One region of the Micromonospora sp. NPDC000663 genome, then DNA from elsewhere that is predicted to be linked to it. Evidence: riboswitches for the same ligand, from Rfam matches in the RefSeq annotation. Region 1 holds a riboswitch; each other region holds the start of a gene.
The links. A riboswitch is a leader RNA that binds a small molecule or an ion and turns the genes downstream of it on or off. The one in region 1 is predicted to bind cyclic di-AMP.
Positions count from the first base shown of each region.

Region 2: another riboswitch for cyclic di-AMP. It lies ahead of ACFY1S_RS19080 (coiled-coil domain-containing protein); the one in region 1 lies ahead of ACFY1S_RS14260 (NlpC/P60 family protein).
Region 3: another riboswitch for cyclic di-AMP. It lies ahead of ACFY1S_RS00215 (coiled-coil domain-containing protein); the one in region 1 lies ahead of ACFY1S_RS14260 (NlpC/P60 family protein).
Region 4: another riboswitch for cyclic di-AMP. It lies ahead of ACFY1S_RS22720 (transglycosylase family protein); the one in region 1 lies ahead of ACFY1S_RS14260 (NlpC/P60 family protein).

Region 1 is NZ_JBIAYR010000003.1:421,167-426,889, reverse strand. Features, by position in the region: gene ACFY1S_RS14265 (N-acetylmuramoyl-L-alanine amidase) at 1-1,508, opposite strand, end outside; cyclic di-AMP (ydaO/yuaA leader) riboswitch at 1,743-1,878, shown strand; gene ACFY1S_RS14260 (NlpC/P60 family protein) at 1,892-2,932, shown strand; gene dcd (dCTP deaminase) at 2,993-3,571, opposite strand; gene ACFY1S_RS14250 (pyridoxamine 5'-phosphate oxidase family protein) at 3,668-4,225, shown strand; gene ACFY1S_RS14245 (zinc metalloprotease) at 4,294-5,277, opposite strand; tRNA gene ACFY1S_RS14240 (tRNA-Gly) at 5,482-5,555, shown strand.
Region 2 is NZ_JBIAYR010000005.1:115,623-121,345, reverse strand. Features, by position in the region: gene ACFY1S_RS19090 (HelD family protein) at 1-315, shown strand, start outside; gene ACFY1S_RS19085 (cation diffusion facilitator family transporter) at 423-1,340, shown strand; cyclic di-AMP (ydaO/yuaA leader) riboswitch at 1,483-1,614, shown strand; gene ACFY1S_RS19080 (coiled-coil domain-containing protein) at 1,620-2,684, shown strand; gene ACFY1S_RS19075 (hypothetical protein) at 2,805-3,521, shown strand; gene ACFY1S_RS19070 (SRPBCC family protein) at 3,772-4,239, opposite strand; gene ACFY1S_RS19065 (PfkB family carbohydrate kinase) at 4,424-5,386, shown strand; gene surE (5'/3'-nucleotidase SurE) at 5,383-5,723, shown strand, end outside.
Region 3 is NZ_JBIAYR010000001.1:44,793-50,515, reverse strand. Features, by position in the region: gene ACFY1S_RS00235 (heavy-metal-associated domain-containing protein) at 1-66, opposite strand, end outside; gene ACFY1S_RS00230 (metal-sensitive transcriptional regulator) at 163-459, shown strand; gene ACFY1S_RS00225 (heavy metal translocating P-type ATPase) at 466-2,505, opposite strand; gene ACFY1S_RS00220 (YibE/F family protein) at 2,818-4,188, shown strand; cyclic di-AMP (ydaO/yuaA leader) riboswitch at 4,355-4,485, shown strand; gene ACFY1S_RS00215 (coiled-coil domain-containing protein) at 4,490-5,509, shown strand; gene ACFY1S_RS00210 (carbonic anhydrase) at 5,566-5,723, opposite strand, start outside.
Region 4 is NZ_JBIAYR010000007.1:90,050-95,772, reverse strand. Features, by position in the region: gene htpG (molecular chaperone HtpG) at 1-331, shown strand, start outside; gene ACFY1S_RS22725 (ThuA domain-containing protein) at 417-1,070, shown strand; cyclic di-AMP (ydaO/yuaA leader) riboswitch at 1,225-1,395, shown strand; gene ACFY1S_RS22720 (transglycosylase family protein) at 1,393-2,067, shown strand; gene ACFY1S_RS22715 (hypothetical protein) at 2,169-2,528, opposite strand; gene dinB (DNA polymerase IV) at 2,645-3,832, opposite strand; gene ACFY1S_RS22705 (VOC family protein) at 3,898-4,335, opposite strand; gene ACFY1S_RS22700 (helix-turn-helix transcriptional regulator) at 4,424-5,422, shown strand; gene ACFY1S_RS22695 (GNAT family N-acetyltransferase) at 5,391-5,723, opposite strand, start outside.

The DNA of each region.
Region 1 (5,723 bases):
ACCTCCATGGTGTTCGGGGTGCCGTCGGGGCGCAGCGCGATGTCGTTCACCAGCGGCGCGTCCGCGGACGGCGCGGCGCGCAGCACCACCGACGAGGAGCCGCGCGGTGTGCACGGCACGCCGGGGGTGACGCATCCGATGAACGCGGGCTGGTTGGTGGCGTAGTTCGGGTCGATCCGGACGAGGCCGGTGGCCGGGGTGCCGGTGTCCAGTCGCGGGGCGTGCAGCAGGTCGAAGTAGTGCGTCCAGTCCCAGTACGGCCCCGGGTCCCAGTGCATCCCGCGTACTGTCGACGCGACGGTGCCGGGCACATTGTCGTGGCCGATGATGTGCTGGCGGTCCAGCGGGATGCCGAGCCGTAGCGCGAGGTGCCGGACGAGCTTCGCCGAGGTCCGGTACATCGCCTCGGTGTACCAGGTGCCCTGGGCGGCGAAGCCCTCGTGCTCCAGCCCGATCGACTTGGCGTTGACGTACCAGTTGCCGGCGTGCCAGCCGACGTCCTTGGTCTTCACGTGCTGGGCGATGTGCCCGTCCACCGATCGCAGCGAGTAGTGCCAGCTCACGTACGTCGGGTCTTGGACGAGTTTCAGCGTGGTCGCCCAGCTCGCCTCGGTGTCGTGGATGACGATGTACTCGATCTTCTGCCGGGCGGGCCGGTCGGAGAGGTCGTGGTTGCCGTAGTCGCCGTCGCCGAACGCCTGGTAGGGCGCCGGGATCCACTCGCAGGAGATGGTGCGGGGGCACTCCAGCCCGTCCGGGCGGGCGAGGCGACGCAGGCCCAGCCGGTCCAGCCAGGAACGCTCCGGTCGTACCGCGCTGGCCGGCAGCGTGATCCGCTGGCCGTCGTCGGTCACCCGGGTCTCGCCGGCGCTGATCGTGGTGAAGACCTCGTCGGCGAAGGCCGCCGCGGCGTCGGCGCTGTCCGCGCCGGCGTAGCGGGCCACCGCGCCGTACCAGGTGGCCGGGTCGGTGCCGGCTCCGACCGGGGCACCCAACTCCCGCTGGTACGACGCGAGCAGCGCCGCGCCGCCACGGATGTTGGCGTTCGGGTCGGTACGCAGCGACTCGGGTGCGGCGCCGGTCAGCGCGGCGGCGGCGTCCACGGTCTGCAACGCGGCCGGGGGCGGCGCGGGGTCCTCGGCGGGTGGGGTCGCGGGTGCCAGCGCGGGTCGGGAGTCGTCGCCGCGCGGGTCCTCGGTGCCGGTGTCGTGGTGGCCGCGTGCGGGCAGGGCGGCCACATGGCGGGCGTCGGTCAGGTGCATCGGGCCGTAGCCGCCGCTGGTGCTCGGTGTGCCGGCGTTGCTGTCCCAGCGGGACTCCAGGTAGGAGACACCGAGCAGCACGGTGGTCGGCACGCCGTACTCAGTCGCCGCGGCGGCGTACTGCTGCTGGCGGTCGGGGGCGGGCGCCGCTGCGGCGCCGGCGGGTGGCGGTATCGCGGTCGAGGCGGCGACCACGGCGGCGGCGAGCAGGGCGAGCCGGCCGGCGGACAGGGTTGGACGGTGCATCGAACCCTCCAGATTTGCGCGGATGAAGGTGAGGTCACCTTCGCGCCGCCCGAAGCCCGCGTCAATACCTTTCCATCTGTCGAAGTCATCGGAAAGAAATCTTCGCGTACGCCCCGTGACTCTCTCCAATCGGTACGGAGTGTCACGGCCGCGCGGGTTGCGGATCGGTAACGGGCGTCTCTACTCTGGTCATTTGTCGGCCCGACAGCAGGTCCGCCCAGCCCGGGCGGTAACGGACCGACACCGCCGAGTCGTTTCCGAGCGAACCGGGGACCCACGTCCCCCGGGGTGAATCCGCAGCCACTGCGGTAGGGCGCCAACTTCCCGCCCGAACCCGTCAGCTAACCCGGTAGGCGGTCAGGAAGAAGGAGAACGGAACCCCGGTGGCACTCCATGCCCCGCGGCCGTCGTCCGAGCGGCCGGCAGCAGCCGGCCCGACGGCGATCGTGCCGCGCCCACGCTGGTCCCGCTTCACCACAGCTCTCGCCGCACTGGTCGGCGTCGCCGTCGTCCTGACCGGCAGCGCCACCGCGGCCCACGCCGACCCGTCCGTCGCCGAGATCGAACGCCAGATCGACGCCGACTGGAACAAACTCGAACCGATCATCGAACGGCACAACGCCACCCGGATCGACCTTGCCGCCAAGCGCAAGCAGGCCGACGCGTTGGCCGCCCAGATCGCCCCGCTGGAGCGTCAGGTCGACGCGGCGATGGACAAGGTCAGCGCCTTGGCCGTACGCGCGTACAAGGGCGAGAACGTCTCCACCGTCAACGCCGTGCTGGGCAGCCGGTCGCCGAGCGAGGTCGTCGGGCAGCTCGAAATGCTCGATCGTTTCGCGCACAACCAGCAGCAGGACGTCCGCGAGGTGGCCGACCTGCGCGACGAGCTGGCTGCGAAGAAGGCTCCGCTCGACGAGATGGTGTCCCAGCTGACGCGCACCGAGGCCCAGCTGGCGGCGAAGAAGAAGCAGATCAACGAGGAGATCGACCGCCTCCAGAAGCTGCGCCTCAAGGTGTACGGCAACGGGGGCGGCGGCCCGCTGCGTCCCGCGCCCTGCCCGGCGAGCTACCCCGGCGGTGCCGCCGGCACGGCAGTGAAGTTCGCCTGCGCGCAGATCGGCAAGCCCTACGTGTGGGGCGCCGAGGGCCCGAACTCGTACGACTGCTCCGGGCTGATGCTCGCCGCGTGGGCGAAGGCCGGCGTGAGCCTGCCGCACAACGCCGCCGCGCAGAGTCGGGTCACGAAGAACGTCAGCCGGGCCGATCTGCGCGCCGGTGACCTGGTCTTCTACTACAGCGACATCCACCACGTCGGCATGTACGTCGGCAACGGCTGGGTGGTGCACGCCTCCCAGGCCGGTCAGCCGGTCAAGATGAAGAAGGTCGACGACGGCCCGATCCACAGCTACGGCCGCCCCGGCTGATCAGAGGTGACCGAAGGGCCCGTCGCGATCCGTTCGCGGCGGGCCCTCGTCGTTCTTGCCTCAGCGGGTCGGCCAGGTGCGCCAGTGCTGCCAGGCCCGGCTGGGCGTCGGCCCCCGCTGGCCCTGGTAGCGCGAGCCGTACACCGCCGAACCGTACGGGTGCTCGGCCGGCGAGGAGAGCCGGAAGATGCACAGCTGGCCAATCTTCATGCCCGGCCAGAGCGTGATCGGCAGGTTCGCCACGTTCGACAGCTCCAGCGTCACGTGCCCGGAGAAGCCCGGGTCGATGAAGCCGGCGGTGGAGTGGGTGAGCAGGCCGAGGCGACCCAGACTCGACTTGCCCTCCAGCCGGCCGGCGAGCTGGTCGCCAAGCGAGATCACCTCGAGCGTCGAGGCGAGCACGAACTCCCCCGGGTGCAGCACGAATGGCTCGCCATCGGGCACCTCGACCACCGAGGTCAGGTCGTCCTGCTGCATGGCCGGGTCGATGTGGGTGTAGAGGTGGTTGTTGAAGACCCGGAACAACCTGTCGAGTCGTACGTCGATGCTGGACGGTTGAACCAGCATGGGCTCGAAGGGCTCCAGGCCCAGCGAGCCGGCCTTGATCTCGGAGACCAGGTCGCGGTCGGAGAGCAGCATCGGACCACCATAGCGCCTTGCGTGCCAGCCGAATTCGGTGCCGGTGACCAGCGCGTCGAGGTCGCTGGTCGTACATTTGTTCGATAGAATGCCCGCATGGCTTCCTGGTCCGAATTCGCCGCCGACGAGCCCCGACTCGCCGACGGGATCCGCGTTCTCCTCCAGCAGTACGGGCCGGGCTTCGGCTACCTGGCCACGGTCCGCGCCGACGGCGGGCCCCGGGTCCATCCGGTCTCCCCGGTCATCACCGACGAGGGCCTCTTTTGCTTCGTCATCGACTCCCCGAAGCGCCGTGACCTCGAACGGGACGGCCGATACGCGCTGCACTCGTTCCCGCCGGAGGAGAGCGACGACGAGGCGTACGTGGCGGGTCACGCCCGACCGGTGACCGACCCGGCCCAACTGGCCCGGTTGGCCGAGGGGGCCCGGGCCGAGCCGTACGTCGACTGGAGGCTGTTCGAGTTCACCGTCGACGTGGCGATGTTGACCCGCCGCGAGCAGCCCGTCCCGGGCATTCCGGGTTACGCGCCGGGCCGGCCGGCCGTGCAGGTCTGGCTCGACCCGCACGCTCCGCCGGTGGCTGCCGCGCCTGTCGCCGTACCGCCGGCGCGGCCGACCCGTCGCAGCCGTGACGTGCAGTGCACGGCCGCCTGACCACGGCCAGAAAGACGCCGGTGCCGGCTCCGTCGTGACGGAGCCGGCACCGGGTGTACGCGGAGAAGCTACGCGGCGCGGTAGGCGTTCCACGCGGTGATCATGCGGCTCGCCTGTCCCGGGGTGAACTGGTACATGCACGAGTCGTAGGTGTAGTCCATGAAGTTGGTGATCGGGTCCAGCCCGGTCGCCGAGCAGGTGTTCCGCCCGGTCGGGCACTGGTAGGCCGGCGACGCCTCGGCCGGGGTGTCGCTGACGCCGTCACCCGAGCCGCCGCAGCCACCCTGGAAGGTGTGGTAGAGGTTCAGCCAGTGGCCGACCTCGTGGGTGCCGGTGTCGCCCTGGTTGTAGTTGGTGGCGGTGCCGCTCGGCAGCGACTCGCTCAGCACGACCACGCCGTCCATGCTGCTCAGGTTGCGCTGCGGGAAGGTCGCCCATCCCAGCAGGTCGTTGCTCAGCTCACCGAGGTAGATGTTGAGGGTGTTCTTGCCGCCCACCCGCAGTGAGGACTTCATCGACCGCTCCGCCGACGAGCCCTGCACGATCGGGTACCACGACGGGTTCGTCACTCGGTTGATCTTGTCGAGTCGGAAGGCGAACGCGGTGACCGCTCCGCCGGTCGAGCCGGCGTAGGCCTGGTTCAGCACGGTGATCTGCGAGGTGATCATCGAGTCGGGGATGTTGCCGCCGGCCCGCGTGCTGTTCTCCTGGATCACGTGCACGACCACCGGGATGGTGACCGTGGCCAGCGCCGTCGCGCCGGCGCCGGTGCGGAAGTTGGCGCGCTCGCGCAGCGCCGCCGCGAGGTCCGCGTCCCGCTCGCGGACCTGCTTCGCGGTCAGCTCGTTCGGGTCGTGCTTGGCCGCCGCACCGGGCTTCATCCGGGCATTGGAGTGGCTGTCGGCCGGCTCCACGCAGGCGCCGCCGGGCGCCGCGGAGAAGGCCGAAGCAGCCGGAACGACGCCCACCGCGGCGGTGCTGAGCAGCAGCGCGAGCGTCGTCGACGCGACACCGGCGGCACGCCGGGTCAGCAGGTTGGGACGGGGTCCCATGGGCCCACCTCTTTCTGGCGGCGCGGCAGGGGGTGTGTCACGCCGTGGCTGGCAACGTGTGGCAGACGTTACAACTGATCGACGCATTTGAGAACGGCCATATGTTGCCGTCCGGAAACTTCTTCCTGGGCGTGCGGGGGTGGCGGGCTCGCGGGGGGTGCCTGGGTGCACCGGCTCGACCACTCGGGTACAGTGGGGCCGCCTGCGGGTGTAGTTCAATGGCAGAACATCAGCTTCCCAAGCTGACAGTGCGGGTTCGATTCCCGTCACCCGCTCCAACGTGCGAAAGCCCTGGTCAGGACATGAGTCCCAACCAGGGCTTTCGCGTTGTCGGAAGAGCCGAAACCGGCCGTGGGCCTCGGGCTGCTCCAGGCCACTCGAGACGTACCCCAGCGGCGTACGCACAGCGACCTTCTACGACCCGGACGGCAACGAACTGAGCTTCG
Region 2 (5,723 bases), on a different contig from region 1:
CTGATCGTGCCCGCCGCCGGGTTGGAGACGGCCGTCGTGGAGGCGGCCGCCGGTCTGCTGGCGGAGGTGGACGGCACGGTCGGCGTGATCACGCCGGTCCCCCGCCGCGACGAGGTCGCCGGCTGGCTGGGCACGCTCGGCGCACCGCGCCTGCAGGTGGTGACCAGCCTGGAGGCAAAGGGCATGGAGTACGACGGGGTGGTGCTTGTCGCCCCGAGCGAGATCCGCGCGGATCCGGGTGCCGGGGTACGGACGCTCTACGTGGCGCTCTCCCGGGCCACGCAGCGGCTCACCACCGTCGACCCGACCGGCTGATCGGGCCCGGACGAGCACCGTCGGGGCGGGTGCCACCGTATAGTTGCACACATAGCGATGTGCGCATACATTTGACCGGTCCCGACTGGCGGCGGAGGGTGGGTTTCGTGGGCGCAGGTCATGACCACCACCACGCGTCGGTCGCCAATGCCGCACACCAGCACCGGGGACGGCTCTGGGCAGCGTTCGGGCTGCTCGCCGCCCTGATGGTGGTCGAGGCGGTGGCGGCCTTCCGCACCGGCTCGCTGGCTCTGCTCTCCGACGCCGGGCACATGTTCACCGACGTGCTCGGCATCGGCATGGCACTCGCCGCGATCACCGCCACCCGCCGGTCGACAGGCGACCCGCAGCGCACCTTCGGCCTCTACCGCCTCGAGGTGCTCGCCGCGCTCGCGAACGCCGTCCTGCTCTCCGGCGTGGCGGTCTACGTGGTGATCGAGGCGATCCGCCGGTTCGGCGACCCGCACGAGGTGCTGGCCGGCCCGATGCTCGCGGTCGCCGTACTCGGCCTGCTCGCGAACGTGGTCGCCTTCGCGCTGCTGCGTGCCGGCGCGCGGGAGAGCATCAACCTTCAGGGGGCGTACCTGGAGGTGCTCGGCGACCTCCTCGGCTCAGTCGGCGTGATCGGCGCGGCGCTGCTCATCACGGTCACCGACTGGTGGTGGGCCGACCCGCTGGTCGCGGTCGCCATCGGCGTGTTCATCCTGCCGCGCACGTGGCGACTCGGCCGGGCCGCCGTCCGCATCCTCGTGCAGGCCGCCCCGGAACACCTCCAGGTCACTGCCGTACACGACCGGCTCGCCGCAGTGCCCGGCGTGGTCGAGGTCCACGACCTGCACGTCTGGACGCTCACCTCGGGCATGGAGGTGGCTTCCGCACACCTGACCATGGCGCCCGGCGCGGAGGTCGGCACGGTGCTCAGCGCGGCGCGTACCGCCCTGCACGACGACTTCCGGATCGAACACGCGACGCTCCAGATCGAGCCCGGTGCCGCGCCCGGCGCCTGCGGCTCGGTGGAATGGTGACCGCGTTTCGAGAAGTAGGTTCATATTTGTCCGAGTTTTTGGTCATGACGCACGCACCGTCCGTCACATCGGCTGCAAGTGCCCCACCTGCCCCGGTAGGCTCGGTCCCGGCCTCCACCAGGCGGCGCCCTCCCGGCGCCGGTGGCGGTCGCCGCCTAATCGCCCGAGCGGGCGAACCGGGGAACCATGTTCCTGGGGTGCATCCGCGTCAGCGGTAGGGATCTTCCGTCCCGAACCCGTCAGCTAACCCGGTCGGCGGCTGACGGAAGGACATGCGTAGTGGCACCAGCACGACCACCCGCCGCCCGCCTGGCGGCCCTGATCGTCGCGATGCTCGCCCTCGGCGTCGCACTCCCGGCCGGGGCGGCGGCCGCTCCCCCGACCACCCACCGGGCCGCCGCGGCGCCCGACAGCGACGAAGAGGGCGGCACCCCCGCGCTTCGCGCCCAACTGGAAGCCGCCAGCAAGGGCTACCTGGACGCCAAGCGCGCCCTGGACACCTCCGTGCAGCGGCAGCAGCAGCTCACCACCCAGCTCAAGACCACCGAGGCCGAACTGGAGGCCCGCAGCGGCAAGGTCGGCGAGATCGCCGGCGTCGCCTACCGCACCGGCCGCCTCGGCGCGATGTCGGCGCTGCTCAACAGCAACACCCCGGAAGGCTTCATGGACCGGGCCGCCGCGCTGGACGCGGTCGCCGCCAACGAGGACCGGGTGCTACGCGACCTGATCGCCACCAAGGACGAGGCCACCCGCACCCGGGTCGCCCTGGACGGCGAGATCCGCGAGCAGCGCAAGCAGGTCGCCGTGATGGCCAAGCGCAAGGAACAGGCCGAACGGGCCCTGACCGTGGCCACCACACCCAAGCCGCAGACCACCTCCGACGGCGGCTCCAACCGGGGGACGTCCAGCGCGAACGCCACGGCCGCGCCGCGCAACTCCGACGGCTCCTGGCCCTCGGAGTCGTGCAGCGTCAACGACCCCACCCCGGCCAGCGGCTGCATCACCCCGCGGACCCTGCACGCGCTCAACCAGGCAAAGGCCGCCGGCTTCACCCGGTACGTCTCCTGCCACCGCTCCGGCGGCTCAGGCGAACACCCGAAGGGTCGGGCCTGCGACTTCGCCGCGCAGAAGAACGGCTTCGGCGGTGACGCCACCGGCGGCGACAAGACGTACGGCAACAACCTGGCCGCCTACTTCATCCGCAACGCCGACCGGCTCGCCGTGCTGTACGTGATCTGGTACCGGCAGATCTGGCTGCCCAGCAGCGGGTGGAAGTCGTACAGCGGGGCGGGTGGCGACCCGTCCAGCGACCACACCAACCACGTGCACCTGTCGGTGTACTGACCCCACCCGTGGCCGGCGCCCCGAACCGGGGGTGCCGGCCACGGGTACGTCAGCGGGCGTACCCCTGATGTCGCCGACGGTCGGACGACCCGGCGGCGGCCCGGCGGCAGCATCGTTCCCATGCGACTTCCGCCCACGGCCCGCAAGGCACTGCTCACTCTGCACCTGGTCACCTCCCTCGGCTGGCTCGGCACCGACCTGGTGCTGCTCACCCTGGGCGTGGCGGTCCAGCGCGGCGCCGACCCGGCCACGGTCTACCCGGTCACGGCACTGCTCGGCACCGTGCTGTTCGCGCCGCTGAGCGTGGCGGTCTGGCTGATCGGCGTGGCCAGCGCACTCCTCACCCCCTGGGGACTGCTGCGCTACCGCTGGGTGCTCGTCAAACTCGTGCTCACCACGGTGATGGTCGGGCTGGTCCTGTTCCTGCTCACCCCGAACCTGCGCCACGCCGGAGCCCTGGGGGCCGCACTGCCCGCCCGGGACCGCGCCGACCTGGTGATCGCCCCCGCCGTCTCGACCAGCCTCATGATCATCGCGACGGTGCTCTCCACCTACAAGCCCTGGGGCCGCCGCCCCATCCGCCCAACCCGCCCCACCCGCTCAGCGGACACCGCCCGCGCCGGTCGCACCGGTCGCGATCGCGCCGACCGCGCACGCCCTGCCACCCCCGCTGCCCCCGCCGCCCTTGTCGGACCCGCCGGACCCGACGGACCGGCCGGACCCAGCGCGCCTGCCGGCCCCGCCGCGCATGCCGGACCTGCCGGACCTGCCGGAGCCGCCGGAGCCGCCGGAGCCGCCGGAGCCGCCGGCCATGATCGCGCTCGCTCCAGGATGTAGTGGCCTCTGCGTCGTGGGACGCCACTACATCCTGGATCGAGTGCGATCTTGCGGGAGCGCACCCGCCCGCCGGAGCAAGATCCGCGCAAGTTCAGGGATGTTGCTGCCTCCAGCGCGCCGGAGGCAGCAACATCGGGGAAGCTGCGCGGATCTTGGCGGCACGGCCGCAGGGCGGGCGCGGCGGGGCGGGGCGCGGCGCGGTGCGGTGCGGCGGAGGCGCGGTGCGGTGCGGCGGAGGCGCGGAGGTGGGTCAGGCGGGTGGTGGGGGGTCGCTGGCGCGTTCGAGGGCCGGGCCGAGGCGGCTGGCGAGGGCGAGGTGGGCGGCGCGGGCCTGGCGGAACGCGTACCGGAACAGCGGCGCGGGAGCGCTCAGGGTGATTTCGACGTCCACCCGGAGCAGGCCGTCCGATTCGGGGCGTAGGCGGGTGTGGTTGTGCACCGTGGTGGCGGGCCACTGGCGGGCCACCATCACGATCTCGTCGTCGTCGCTGGTGAGCACGTCCGCCTGGTAGGTGGTCCGGAAGCGTAGCGGGCCGGCCACCAGCCGGTCGCTGATGGAGTAGCTCGCCAGGGTGCCGGGGCGGGGCGGCAGTTGTCGGACGTCCACGATCAGTGGGTGCAGTTCGCCCTGCCGGGTCAGGTCGCTGAGCAGCGCGGCGGCGTCAGCGGCTGAGCACCGGGCCTGGACGGTGTAACTGAAGGTATCTCGCCTGAGCACACCGTCTCCCGCCGTCGCTTGTCGCCCGATCGTGCCGTACGTCGATCGGGCTGGCAACGCCCGTCGGACAGCGGCCGATGCCACGTCGGCCGCCAATTGTCCCATTAAGATCGGTTAGTACGAAATCACTGGCCGTGATGGAGGGCGGATTCATGAACGTTGGCGACAGGTGAGCGGGCACGTGATGGTCTTCGCGCCCACTCCGCAACTGACCGTGACCGTGGACCAGCCCAACGACCGAACCGAACTGCACCTGCACCCCGGTGGTCAGGGCGTGTGGCAGGCCCGGATGGTGCTGTCGCTGGGGGTCGACGTGGTGCTCTGCGCCGCTCTCGGCGGCGAGATCGGCCAGGTGCTGGAACCGTTGCTGGTCAGCGAGGGGGTGGACCTCAAGGTGGTGGTCCGCGACTCCGGCAGCGGCGGGTACGTGCACGACCGGCGGGACGGGTCCCGGCAGGAGATCGTCGACGTGCCAGGGCAGCCGTTGAGCCGCCACGAGCTCGACGAGCTCTACAACCTGGCCCTGGGTGAGGGTCTGCGAGCCCCTGTGAGCATCCTCAGTGGACCCAACGAGCCGTGGCTCGTCCCGCCCGACCTGTATCGGCGCTTCGCCGCCGACCTCGGGGCCAACGGTGGTCAGGTCGTCGTCGACCTTTCCGGCGACCACCTCGGGGCGGTGCTGGACAGCGGAGTCTTCTTCCTCAAGGTGAGCCACGAGGAGCTGATCCGTGACGGCCGTGCCCGCAGCGACGAGATGCCGGAGCTGACCCGGGCCATGTACGACCTGCACGCCGCGGGCGCCGAGACGGTGGTGGTGAGCCGGGCCGATCAGCCGGCGTTGGCGCTCATCGACGGGGAGCTGTTCGACGTGGAGATGCCCCGGCTGGAGGCCGCCGACCCGCGCGGAGCGGGCGACTCGATGACCGCCGGGGTGGCCGCAGTGGTGGCGCGCGGCGGGGACATCCGGACCGCCATCCGTACCGGCGCCGCCGCCGGAGCGCTCAACGTGACACGGCACGGCCTGGGCACCGGTCGCCTGGACTCGATCACGGGTCTGGTGGAGCGGGTGCGGCTGGTACCTGCCGACAGCCGCCCGCAGGAGCGCACCACCCCGGACGAGCTGGCCGACCGGGTGGTCGAGCGATGACGCTGCGGGTCCTCGTCACCAACGACGACGGGATCGCCGCCCCGGGCATCCAGGCGCTGGCCTGGGCGGCGACGCGGCGAGGGCTGGACGTGGTGGTCGCCGCACCGCTTGAGGAGGCCAGCGGCACCAGCGCCGCGATGAGCGCGACGGAGCGCGACGGGCGGGTGGTCGTGCACGACCATCCCCTGCCCGATCTGGACGGTGTGCCGGCGTACGGAGTTGGCGGCACTCCCGGTTTCATCACGCTCATCGCGCTGCACGGGGCGTTCGGCCCGCCGCCGTCGGTGGTGCTGTCCGGCATCAACCGGGGCGCCAACGCCGGTCGCGCGGTGCTGCA
Region 3 (5,723 bases), on a different contig from region 1:
GGCGCTGACCGCGCTGACACAGTGCCCACAGGTCATGCCCTGCACCTGGTACGTGGTGTTGACCATCAGACCGTCTCCTCTGCCTCGCTACCGGTACCCGGTGGGGGTATCCGTCAGGTTGGACCCTACCATACCCCCCAGGGGTAGGCTATCCTGGTCGGCATGACCGCACCCACCCCGATCCGCGGGTACACCGCCAGCAAGGACCAGCTGCTCGCGCGGCTCCGCCGCGTCGAGGGCCAGGTCCGGGGCATCGAGAAGATGGTCGACGACGACCGCTACTGCATCGACGTGCTCACCCAGATCTCCGCGATCCAGGCCGCCCTCGACAAGGTGGCGCTGGGTCTGCTCGACGGCCACGCGCGGCACTGCATGCACGAGGGCGCCGCCGAGGGGCGGGCCGACGAGATGGCCACCGAGATGATGGCGGCTGTCGGCCGGCTGATGAAGCGCGGCTGACGCCCCTCAGTCCGACTCCGGATCGAGCCGGACCCGGCGCAGCAACTGGGCGTTGAGCGCCACCACGACCGTGGACGCCGACATCAGCACGGCGGCCAGCGCCGGGCTCAACGCCACCCCGGCCCAGGCCAGCACCCCGGCCGCCAGGGGCAGCGCCACCACGTTGTAGCCCGCCGCCCAGGCCAGGTTCTGCCGCATCTTGCGGTACGACGCCCGGGACAGCCGCACCACGGCGGCCACCCCACGCGGGTCGGACGAGGCGAGCACCACCCCTGCCGACTCGATCGCCACGTCGGTGCCCGCACCGATCGCGATGCCCACGTCGGCGCGGGCCAACGCGGGCGCGTCGTTCACCCCGTCACCGACCATCGCCACGGTCAGCCCCCGCCGCTGGAGGTCGGCCACCCGGCCGTCCTTGTCCACCGGCAGCACCTCGGCGAAGACCTCGTCGACACCGGGGCGGAACCCGAGTTCGGCGGCGACCGCCTCGGCCACCGGCCGCGCGTCCCCGGTGATCATGGCGATGGTCGGAACGCCTTCGGCACGCAGCTCGTCGACTGCCCGTCGGGCCTCCGGACGCACCTCGTCGGTCACCGCGAACGCGCCGAGCACGCGGTCCGGCAGCCGCACCAGATGCAGCACCGCCGCACCCCGCGCCGACCAGCGCCCGGTCGCCATCTCCAGGTCGGCCGGGAGCGACACCCCCAACTCGCGAAGCAGCGCCGGCCCACCCACCGCATACTCCGTACCGTCGACTGTCGCCTGCACACCGCGGCCCGGCAGCGACCGGAACCCGTGGGCCGGGGCTGGACCTGCGGACCCGGCCGCCGCGACGATCGCCCGTGCGAGCGGATGCTCGCTGTCCGATTCGACGCCGGCGGCGATGCGCAGCGCCTCGTCCCGCTCCATGCCCAGCGTCACGGTCACGTCGGAGACGGTGTGCTCGCCCCGGGTCAGCGTGCCGGTCTTGTCGAAGAGCACCGCGCCGACGGTCCTCATCCGCTCCAACGCCAACCGGTCCTTCACCAGGATCCCGGATCGCGCGGCCACCGCCGTGGAGAGCGCGACGACAAGCGGAATGGCCAGGCCGAGCGCATGCGGGCAGGCGATCACCAGGACGGTTACCGCGCGGACCACCGCCTCGTCGGTCCGGCCCAGCGCCGTCCAGACCAGCACGGTCAGCACGGCGGTCCCGGTGGCCAGGTAGAACAACGCGGCGGCGAACCGGTCGGCCAGCAGCTGGGCCCGACCGCCCGAGCGCTGCGCCTCGGCGACCATGCGCTGGATGCCGGCGAGGGCGGTCTGCTCACCAAGCGCCTCGACCCGGACCCGGATCGCCGAGTCGGTGGCGACAGTGCCCGCCACCACCCGGCCGCCGGCCGCGCGGGCGACCGGCCGCGACTCGCCGGTGATCATCGACTCGTCCAGCTCGGCGCCGCCCTCCACGATGACCCCGTCGGCCGGCACCCGGCCACCCGGGCGGACCAGCAGCACGTCGCCGACCCGCAGCGCGCCCACCGGCACCGGTTCGACCCGGCCGTCGGCGGCCACCCGCTCGGCCTCGTCGGGCAGCAGCGCGGCAAGCGCCGCGAGGGCTCCCCGGGCCTGCCCGATGGCCTTCATCTCCTGCCAGTGCCCGAGCAGCATGATGGTGACCAGCGCCGCCAACTCCCACCAGAAGTCCAGGTCGAACGCGCCGACGCTGGTGGCCAGCGACGCGGTGTAGGCGACGGTGATCGCCATCGCGACAAGCAGCATCATCCCCGGTGCCCGGTCCCGCACCTCCCGGACCGCGCCGACCAGGAACGGCCAGCCGCCCCACCAGAACACCACCGAGCCGAGCGCCGGCCCCACCCAGGAACTCCCCGGCACGTCCCAGCGCGGACCGAGCCGGTCCGCCACGAGGTGACTGGTCAGCACCACCGGCACGGTGAGCACCAGGCAGACCCAGAACCGGCGGCGGAACATCGCCGGGTCGTGACCGGCGTGCTTGTCGTGCCCACCGTGATGCTTACCGTACGGACCATGTGGTGACTCAGCGTGCATGACTCCACGATCCCGGGCCGTACTCCGCCACGCGGGCGGTTCCGGGACCCCGACACTCCGCCACGACCTGCGCCCCACAGCCTGTGTGGTTAGCATTCCGACGATGGCCCTCCGGATCACGCTGCGCAGTCCGGCACCGCTGCCGCCGCGACACGGCGGCGCTCCCCGCCGGTCCGGCCGGTCGTTCACCGTACGTGATCAAGCGATCGGCATCCCGCGATCCGCCGCGCCCGTCACCGCATTTCCGCGGCGACGGTGAACCGACCGGCCCGCCGGCACGTACCCCGCACCGGATTCGTTGGGAGTCTCGCATTGGGTTCCGACCACAGCCGTTCCGTTCCGTCCGCCCCTCCCCGGGTACGGCGGATCCTCGTCGCGACCGTGGTACCCCTGTTCGTCGCCACGGTGCTCGCGGCTGTGGTGCTCTGGCCCCGGGGCGACTCCCCGCAGACCGGCGGCGGCGCGGACGTCCCGCGCTACCACGGCACAGTGACCCGCGTGGTTACCGAACCGTGCCCGCCCACGCCGCAGACCCCGGAGGGCACACCGAACGCCGGCGACGGGCGGTGCGGCACGGTGGACGTCCGGGTGCAGGACGGGCCGAGCGCCGAGCAGCAGGTCCAGACACCGGTACCGGACGGCCCCGGAGCACCTCGGGTCGACGTCGGCGACGAGGTGATCCTGGTCGAGCTGACCGACCCCGCCGACCCCGGCGCCAGCAACTGGAACATCGCCGAACACCAGCGCGGCACACCGCTGGTGTGGCTGGCGGTGGTCTTCGCCGCCGCGATCGTCGCGTTCGGCAGGTGGCGTGGCCTGGCCGCGCTCGCCGGGCTGGCCGCCAGCTTCGCCATCCTGCTCACCTTCGTGCTGCCGGGCATCGCCGCCGGCCGGTCACCGCTTGTCGTCGCGGTGGTCGGTGCCGCCCTGATCATGTTCGTGGTGCTCTACCTGACGCACGGGGTGACCGCGCAGACCTCGGTAGCTGTCCTCGGCACCCTGGGCAGCCTGGTCCTCACCGGCGTGCTCGCCACCATCGCCACCGCCGCCACCCACCTCACCGGTTTCGGCAGCGAGGACGCCACCACGCTGTCGATGTTCCAGGCCGACGTGGACCTGCACGGCCTGCTGCTCGCCGGGATCATCATCGGCTCGCTCGGGGTGCTCGACGACGTGACGGTCACCCAGGCGGCCACCGTCACCGAACTGGCGAACGCCAACCCGGGGCTGACCCGGTTGCAGCTCTACCGGGCTGCCACCCGGGTCGGCCGGGCGCACATCGCCTCCACGGTCAACACGATCGTGCTGGCGTACGCGGGCGCCTCGTTGCCCCTGCTGCTCCTGCTCACCGCCGACACGCGCCCCCTCGGACAGATCCTCACCAGCGAGTTCCTGGCGCAGGAGATCGTCCGCAGCGCAGTGGCCACCCTCGGCCTCATCGCCGCCGTGCCGCTGACCACCGGGCTGGCCGCGGTGGTGACCGCCGCCGGACGGTCGAGCGCCGAGCCGGCCGACGACGTCCCCGTCCCCCGGCCCCAGCCGGACCGGGCGGAGGCCCTGGCCGCACTGAGCTCCCCGCGAACGGTCCCGGTGGACGGGCCGGACCGGACGCGGACGACACCCCCGCCCACCGCCACCACCCGGTGGCCAGAGCCGAACAGGAGCACGGATACGGCATGGTGACACTCCTCAGCGTGACCAGATCGGGCATCCGGCCTGAGAACCGCATCACTGGTCACTCAACGCCATGGCGAAATGACGCTTTTAGTCGGCATCGGGACGTAGCTCAGGGGGTCGACTCTCGGGTAACCTCGCTGCCGGTCACCGCCGAAGGCGCGAATCGGCGCCTGCGGTGCCACCGCCCAATCGCCAACCGGCGAGCCGGGAACCCAGGTACGTGGGGTGAATCCGCGTCAGCGGTAGGGGCCACTTCCGCCCCGAACCCGTCAGCTAACCCGGTCGGCGGTCGACGGAAGGGAACATCGTGACGGCACCCCTACGCCGCTGGTTGACGCCCGTGGTGGCCGTGCTCGCCGCACTGACCGTGCTCGCCGGACCCCTCCCGGCGTACGCCGCCCCGACGACGCCAACGCCGTCCGGGCACGAGGAGGACGGCGAGCCGAAGCTGCTCAACGACGTCATCGAGAAGACCAACCGGGACTACCTGGCGGCCAAGTCCCAACTGGACAAGTCCAAGAGGCGGCAGGCGGAGCTGGCGGCGGAGGTGGAGCGCGCCAAGGCCGAGCTGGACGCCCTGGCTCCGCAGGTCGGTCAGATCGCCGCCCAGTCGTACCGGACCGGCCGGATCGGCGCGATCGCGATGCTGCTGGAGAGCGACGCGCCCGACTCGTTCGTCCGGAGGGCCGCCGCGCTCGACGAGATGAACATGGTCAACGAGAAGAAGCTCTCCGAGGTCAACGCGGTGAAGGCCCGCGCCGAACAGGCGAAGGTGGCCCTGGACGTGGAGGTACGGGAGCAGCAGAAGCAGACAGCCCTGATGGCGAAGGAGAAGCGCGACGCGGACAAGGCGCTCGCCCTCGTCGGCGGGAAGGGCTTCACCGGCGGCCTGGTGGACGCCACGTCGCCGGTCGCCCGGATCGGCCCGGGGCGCACCGACGACGGCGACTGGAAGGCGCAGTCGTGCAGCGAGGACGACCCGACCACCTCCGGCTGCGTCACGCCGCGCACGCTGCACGCGTACAAGGAGGTCAGGCGGGCAGGGTACACCCGGTTCGTGGGCTGCCACCGCAACGGTGGACCGTACGAGCACCCGAAGGGCCGCGCCTGCGACTGGTCGTTGCAGAAGAGCGGCTTCAGCCCGTGGCACAACGAGGACACCCGCACGTACGGCAACAACGTCGCCGCGTTCCTCATCCGCAACGCCGACCGCCTCGGCATCTACTACGTGATCTGGAACCGGCAGATCTGGTTCCCGGCGACCGGCTGGAAGTCGTACAGCGGACCGTCGAACCACACCGACCACGTCCACATGTCGATGCTCTGACCCACCCGCTCAGCTGATCGAGGGCCGTCCCGCACCGCGGGGCGGCCCTCGTCGCGTCAGGCGGCGGCCGGCGTCGACGGCCCGTCGGGTACGTCGAGCGAGGCGACGCCCGCCGGAACGGCCGCGACCGGGCGCACCACACCGGCGGCGAGCCGGTACGACACGCCCACCACCGCGCACCGCCCCCGCGTCACCGCCTCGGCCAGCACGGACG
Region 4 (5,723 bases), on a different contig from region 1:
CAGTGTCCGGGAGGTCCGCCTGTCGTCGCGGCTGACCACCTCACCGGCCTGCGTCGTCGGGGACGCGCACGATCTCACCCCGACGCTGGAGAAGATGTACCGGGCGATGGGGCACGAGGTTCCGTCGACCAAGCGGATCCTGGAGATCAACCCGGGTCATCCGCTGGTCGCCGGGCTGCGCAAGGCCCACGAGCAGGGCGACTCCTCCGAGACCCTGACCGAGACGGCCGAGCTGCTGTACGGCCTGGCGGTGCTCGCCGAGGGCGGCGAACTGGCCGACCCGGCCCGCTTCACCCGGACGCTCGCCGACCGGCTGGCCCGCACCCTGTAGTCGCTCCGACCGGCGGGGCACCCGGCAGGGGCCCCGCCGGTACTCGACCCTGACCGCTGCCCGAACGTCGATTCCGGGAGGGCCCGTGCCTGTCGGCACCGTGATCTTCAGCGGCCAGGGGCCGCACGGCGACCGCTGGCACCCGTTGCCGGAGACCAGCGCCATCCTCGCGGACATCATCGGTGGTGCCGCCGTCGTGACGTCCGTCGACCGGCTCGCGACCGCGCTCGACGGTGCCCGACTGCTGGTGGTGAACGCGAGCGCCGACCGGTCCTCCCCGGTCCCCGACGACGCGCTCTTCGGGCTCGTTCTCGACGGCTTCCTGGCCGGCGGCGGCAATCTGCTCGCCGTCCACAGCGCGACCCTCGCGTTCCCCCGGGTGCCGAGCTGGCGTGCCACCATCGGCGCCGCCTGGGAACACGGCCGTTCGTTCCATCCGCCGATCGGTTCCAGTCTCATCCGGCGGACCGCCGTCGCGCATCCGATCACCGAGGGGCTCGGCGACATCGAGGTCTTCGACGAGCGCTACACCGACCTGGAACGGGTCGACGGCGTCCACATCGAGCCGCTCTACGGGTACCGGGAGGGCGGCGTCTTCCACCCGCTCGTCTGGGCCCGCACGGCAGGGGACAGCCGGATCGTCTACAGCGCCCTCGGCCACGACGGCCGGTCGTACGAGTCGCCAGGCCACGTCGAGCTGCTGCGTCGAATCGTCGCCTGGCTCCGCCCCGAGCGCTGATCGCAAACGGTCCATCGTGGTCACTGCACAGTGTCGCGAGGCCCGCAACCGGTGGGCGCAACGCGGAGCGCTGCCCGGTGAAGAACTTCACAGCGAGTGGGCGTTCGTCACCGACCGTGCCTAACGTCGGTCGGGTTCGCCACTGCGGACACCACGGCCGGCAACGCCAAATCCTGCCCCCGGTCGTCGGAACCCAGTCCACCGGGCAGGAGCGGGGGAACCAGGTTTTCCGGTGCACGCACCTCGGGGTGAAGCCGCCACCGCGCGGCCGGGCTCCTCGGCCCGAACCCGACAGCTCACCTCGCCGGCGTGGAGGATATTCATGACGTCTGTTCACACGCCCCGTCATCGACGGGTCACCACCCGCCGCCTCGCCGTCGGCACCCTTGCCGTCGGCGCGGTCACCGGTGCTGTCGCCCTCTTCGGCCCGGCCGCCCCGGCGCAGGCCGGCGTCAACTGGGACGCGATCGCCAAGTGCGAGTCCGGCGGCAACTGGAAGACCAACACCGGTAACGGCTACTACGGTGGGTTGCAGTTCTCGCAGAGCACCTGGGCCGGTTACGGCGGCAAGAAGTACGCCGCACGCGCCGACCTGGCCAGCCGCGGCGAGCAGATCGCCGTCGCCGAGAAGGTGCTCGACGGGCAGGGCATCGGCGCCTGGCCGACCTGCGGCAAGAAGGGCGGCTCGTCGGGCGGCTCCGCCAGCAAGTCGACGAAGTCGACCAAGTCAACCAAGTCGACGGAGTCGGCCAAGTCGACGGAGTCGACCTCGAAGCCCAGGCCGTCGCGCGGCGAGAAGCCGGCGACGCGCGACCACGAGCGCACCGCGCCCGCGGCGGGCGGCGAGACGTACACCGTCAAGCCGGGCGACACCCTGTCGGAGATCGCCGACCGCCAGCGCTCGACCGGCGGCTGGCAGGCGCTGTACGAGCGCAACCGGCAGCTGATCGGCGCCGACCCGGGTCTGATCTTCCCGGGTCAGCGGCTCAGCCTCTGACGCACGACGCACGACGCACGACGCACGACGCACGACGCACGACGCACGACGCACGGCCGGGTCACCGGCCGAGCGTTCGTGTGTGACGACGCGGGTCGCGGTCAGGCCGCGGTGGCGGATGCCTTCTGCTCCCGCTGTTGCGCGGGCAGCGGCCCGGCGTTGCGGCCCCAGCGCGGCGCGGTCCCGCCGGGCCAGCCGGGGCGGCTCTCGTCCCGTACCTCGTCGACAGTCATCTCGACCGAGGTGGACTCGCCGCGGGCCAGCCGCAGCGAGTGCTCGGCGCCGGTGCGGGCCTCGCACGGCCACCCCTGGCCGGCGCACTGGAGATTGCGGCAGTGCCCCTCGTCGTCCGGCTCGTGGGCGCTCAGCACGTCGACCGCGAGCTGCCAGAGCAGCGGGTCGGTCACGTCGTGCGGACGCTCGACGCGACGGCTCGGTCGGTTGCTGGTGTCGTCGGACATCGTGGGTCCCCCTCGTCAGGCTGGTCCCCTCAAGGGTCACCCGTGGGCGGTCGGCTAAACCGCCGACCTGCTGTGATGTGTCGCCGATCGCAGGAAACTCGGCCGCCAAGAGACCATCAGTCGGGCAATAGCGGCATCTCGACGCCGGGATCGCGGCCGAGCAGCACCGCCCGGGTGAGGGCCGCCGATCCGAACCGGTCGCGGACCGCGTCGACCGCCGCGTCCAGGTCGGTGCCGGGGTCGGGTTGGAAGGGCAGCTCCGGCTGGACCGGGTTGTCGTCGAGGTTGCCCACCGAGACGCCGATCAGGGTCACGCCCCGCCTGTCGATCTCGGGCTGGGTCGCCCGCAGCAGCGCCCGTGCGGCGGCGAGCACCTGTGTGGTGTCCGCGGTCGCCTTGCCCACCGTGTGCGAGCGGGTGGCCCGCGTGTAGTCGCCGAAGCGCAGCCGCAGCACCACCGTGCGTCCGGCCCGTCCGGCGGCCCGCATCCGTCTGGTGACCCGGTCGACCAGGCCGGCGAGGATCGCGTCCAGCTCGGCCGCCGCGTGCGGGGCTCGGCTCAGCGCGTGCTGCGCGCCCATCGACCCACGCCTGCGGCCCACCTGCACCGGCCGGGGGTCACGGTTGTGGGCCAGAGCGTGCAGGTGCCGGCCCGCACCCGCGCCGAGCAGCGAGACCAGCGCCGCCTCACCGAGCCGGGCCACGTCGCCGACGGTACGGATCCGGCGTTCGCGCAGCTTCGCAGCGGTGATCGGACCGACACCCCAGAGCCGCTCGACCGGCAGCGGATGCAGGAACGCCAGTTCGCCGTCGGGTGCGACCACCAGCAGCCCGTCCGGTTTCGCCACCCCACTTGCCACCTTCGCCAGGAACTTCGTCCGCGCCACGCCCACCGTGATGGGCAGGCCGACCTGCTCGCGGACCTCCCGACGCAGACCCTCGGCGATATCGACCGGGGGCCCGACCAGGCGGCGCAGGCCGCCCACGTCCAGGAACGCCTCGTCGATGGAGAGCCCCTCGACCAGCGGGGTGGTCCGCCGGAAGATCTCGAACACCGCCCGGCTCGCCACCGTGTACGCGGACATGCGCGGCGGCACCACTATCGCGTCGGGGCACAGCCGGCGCGCCTGCTGACCGCCCATGGCGCTGCGGACGCCCCGCGCCTTCGCCTCGTAGCTGGCCGCGAGCACCACCCCGCAGCCGACGATCACCGGGCGTCCCCGCAGGCGTGCGTCGTCGCGCTGCTCGACCGACGCGTAGAAGGCGTCCAGGTCGGCGTGCAGGATGGTGGCCCCGGGCGACACGTACACATGTTCGCATGGCGCCTGTCGCCACGACAGTGACCTGGGCGAACGCGGTCACGTGCCGATCAGTCGAGGCAGAATTCGTTGCCCTCGGGGTCGGCCATGACGAGGTGGCCGGCGCCCAGCGGGGGAGCGGGTTCGTGTCGGGCGAGCCGGATGGCGCCGTACGCGACGAGCCGTTCGGCCTCCGCTTCGAGGGCCGCCATCCGCTCGTCGCCGGCGAGGCCCGGCGCCGCGCGCACATCCAGGTGGACGCGATTCTTGACCTGCTTGCCCTCGGGTACGCGCTGGAAGAACAGCCGTGGTCGGGAGCCCTCGGGGTCGACCACCGCCGAGGCGTCGTTGCGGTTCTCCGGCGGCACGCCCATCGCGTCGAGTGCCTGCTCCCACGACTCGAAGCCGCCGGGCGGGTCCTGCAGCTGGTAGCCGAGCGCCTCGGCCCAGAACCTGGCCAGCGCGGCCGGGTCGGCGCAGTCGAACGTGATCTGCACGTCGCGTGGCATGGCAGCTCCCCTGATCTCGTCGGTCATGGTCCCAGCCTCCCGGAAATCACGGACAGGATCGTTCCTCGATCCGTGCAACGATCGGCGGGTGAGTGTCGAGGCGACCACCGAGCGGGTTCTGCGGTTGTTGGCGCTGCTCCAACGACGACCGACCTGGACGGCCGCCGACCTCGCCGCGCAGCTGCGGGTCACCGACCGCTGCGTCCGTCGCGACGTGCAACGCCTGCGGACGCTTGGGTATCCGGTGCGCGCGGTGTCAGGTGTCGGTGGCGGCTATCAGCTCGGCGCGGGCACCCGGCTGCCGCCGTTGCTGCTGGACGACGAGGAGGCGATCGCGACCGCCGTCTCCCTGCGGCTGGCGTCCGGCGGCACGGTCGCCGGGGCGGGCGAGGCGGCCCTGCGGGCCCTCGCCAAGCTCGACCAGGTGATGCCGTCACGGCTGCGCGCCGAGGTGCGGGCGGTGCACGGCTCCACGGAGACCCTCATCGGGCCGGTCGTCGAGATCGACGCGGAGTTGCTGGTGATGCTGGCGCGGGCCTGCCGCGACGCGGTGCGGGTGCGGTTCGGCTACCCGGGACGGGACGGGGAGCGCGAGCGGACGGTCGAGCCGGTCCGGATGGTCACCACCGGCCGACGGTGGTATCTGATGGCCTGGGACGTCGACCGGGCCGACTGGCGCACGTTCCGGCTGGACCGGATGCGTACGGCGGTGGCCACGACTTGGCGCTTCCGGCCCCGCGCGCATCCCGACCCGGTGGCCTTCGTGCAGCGGTCTGTCACCGGGTCGCCGTACCGGTACGTCGCCCGGGTGCGGGTACGCGCCCACCCCGACCAGGTGCGGGCGTCGGTGCCGCCGCAGGTGGGCCGCGTCGAGGACGACCGCGACGGGTGGTGTGTGCTGCTCGTCGGCGGCGACGATCTGGACTGGCTCGCCGCGCACATCGCCCGCCTGAGGTACGAGGTGCGGGTGGTGGAGCCCGCGGAACTGCGTGACGCCGCCGCCGGTCTGGCGCGCCGCCTGGCGGCGATGGCCGAGCCCGCCGAACCGGGCCCGGTCAGTCCGGGGCGGGCCGGGCGCGGACGGTGAACCCCCGCAACGACACCGGGCCGCCGTCCGGAGCGGTCCACGGTGCCGTGTGGGTGCCCGTGCACCGCCACCCGGTGCGTTCGTAGAGCGCGACGGCAGCGGCGTCCCGCACGGCCACCTCGAGCACCAGGTCCGTCGCGTGCTCGTCCGCCCACCGTCGGGCGCGGGCCAGCAGCGCGTCGCCGAGCGCCAGCCCGCGGACGGCCGGCGCCACGAAGAGGCGCGCCACCTCGGCTGTCGGCCGGTCGGTTTCGGACAACCTGTGCACCGCGACATGTCCCACGATTGTCGCGTCCGGCGC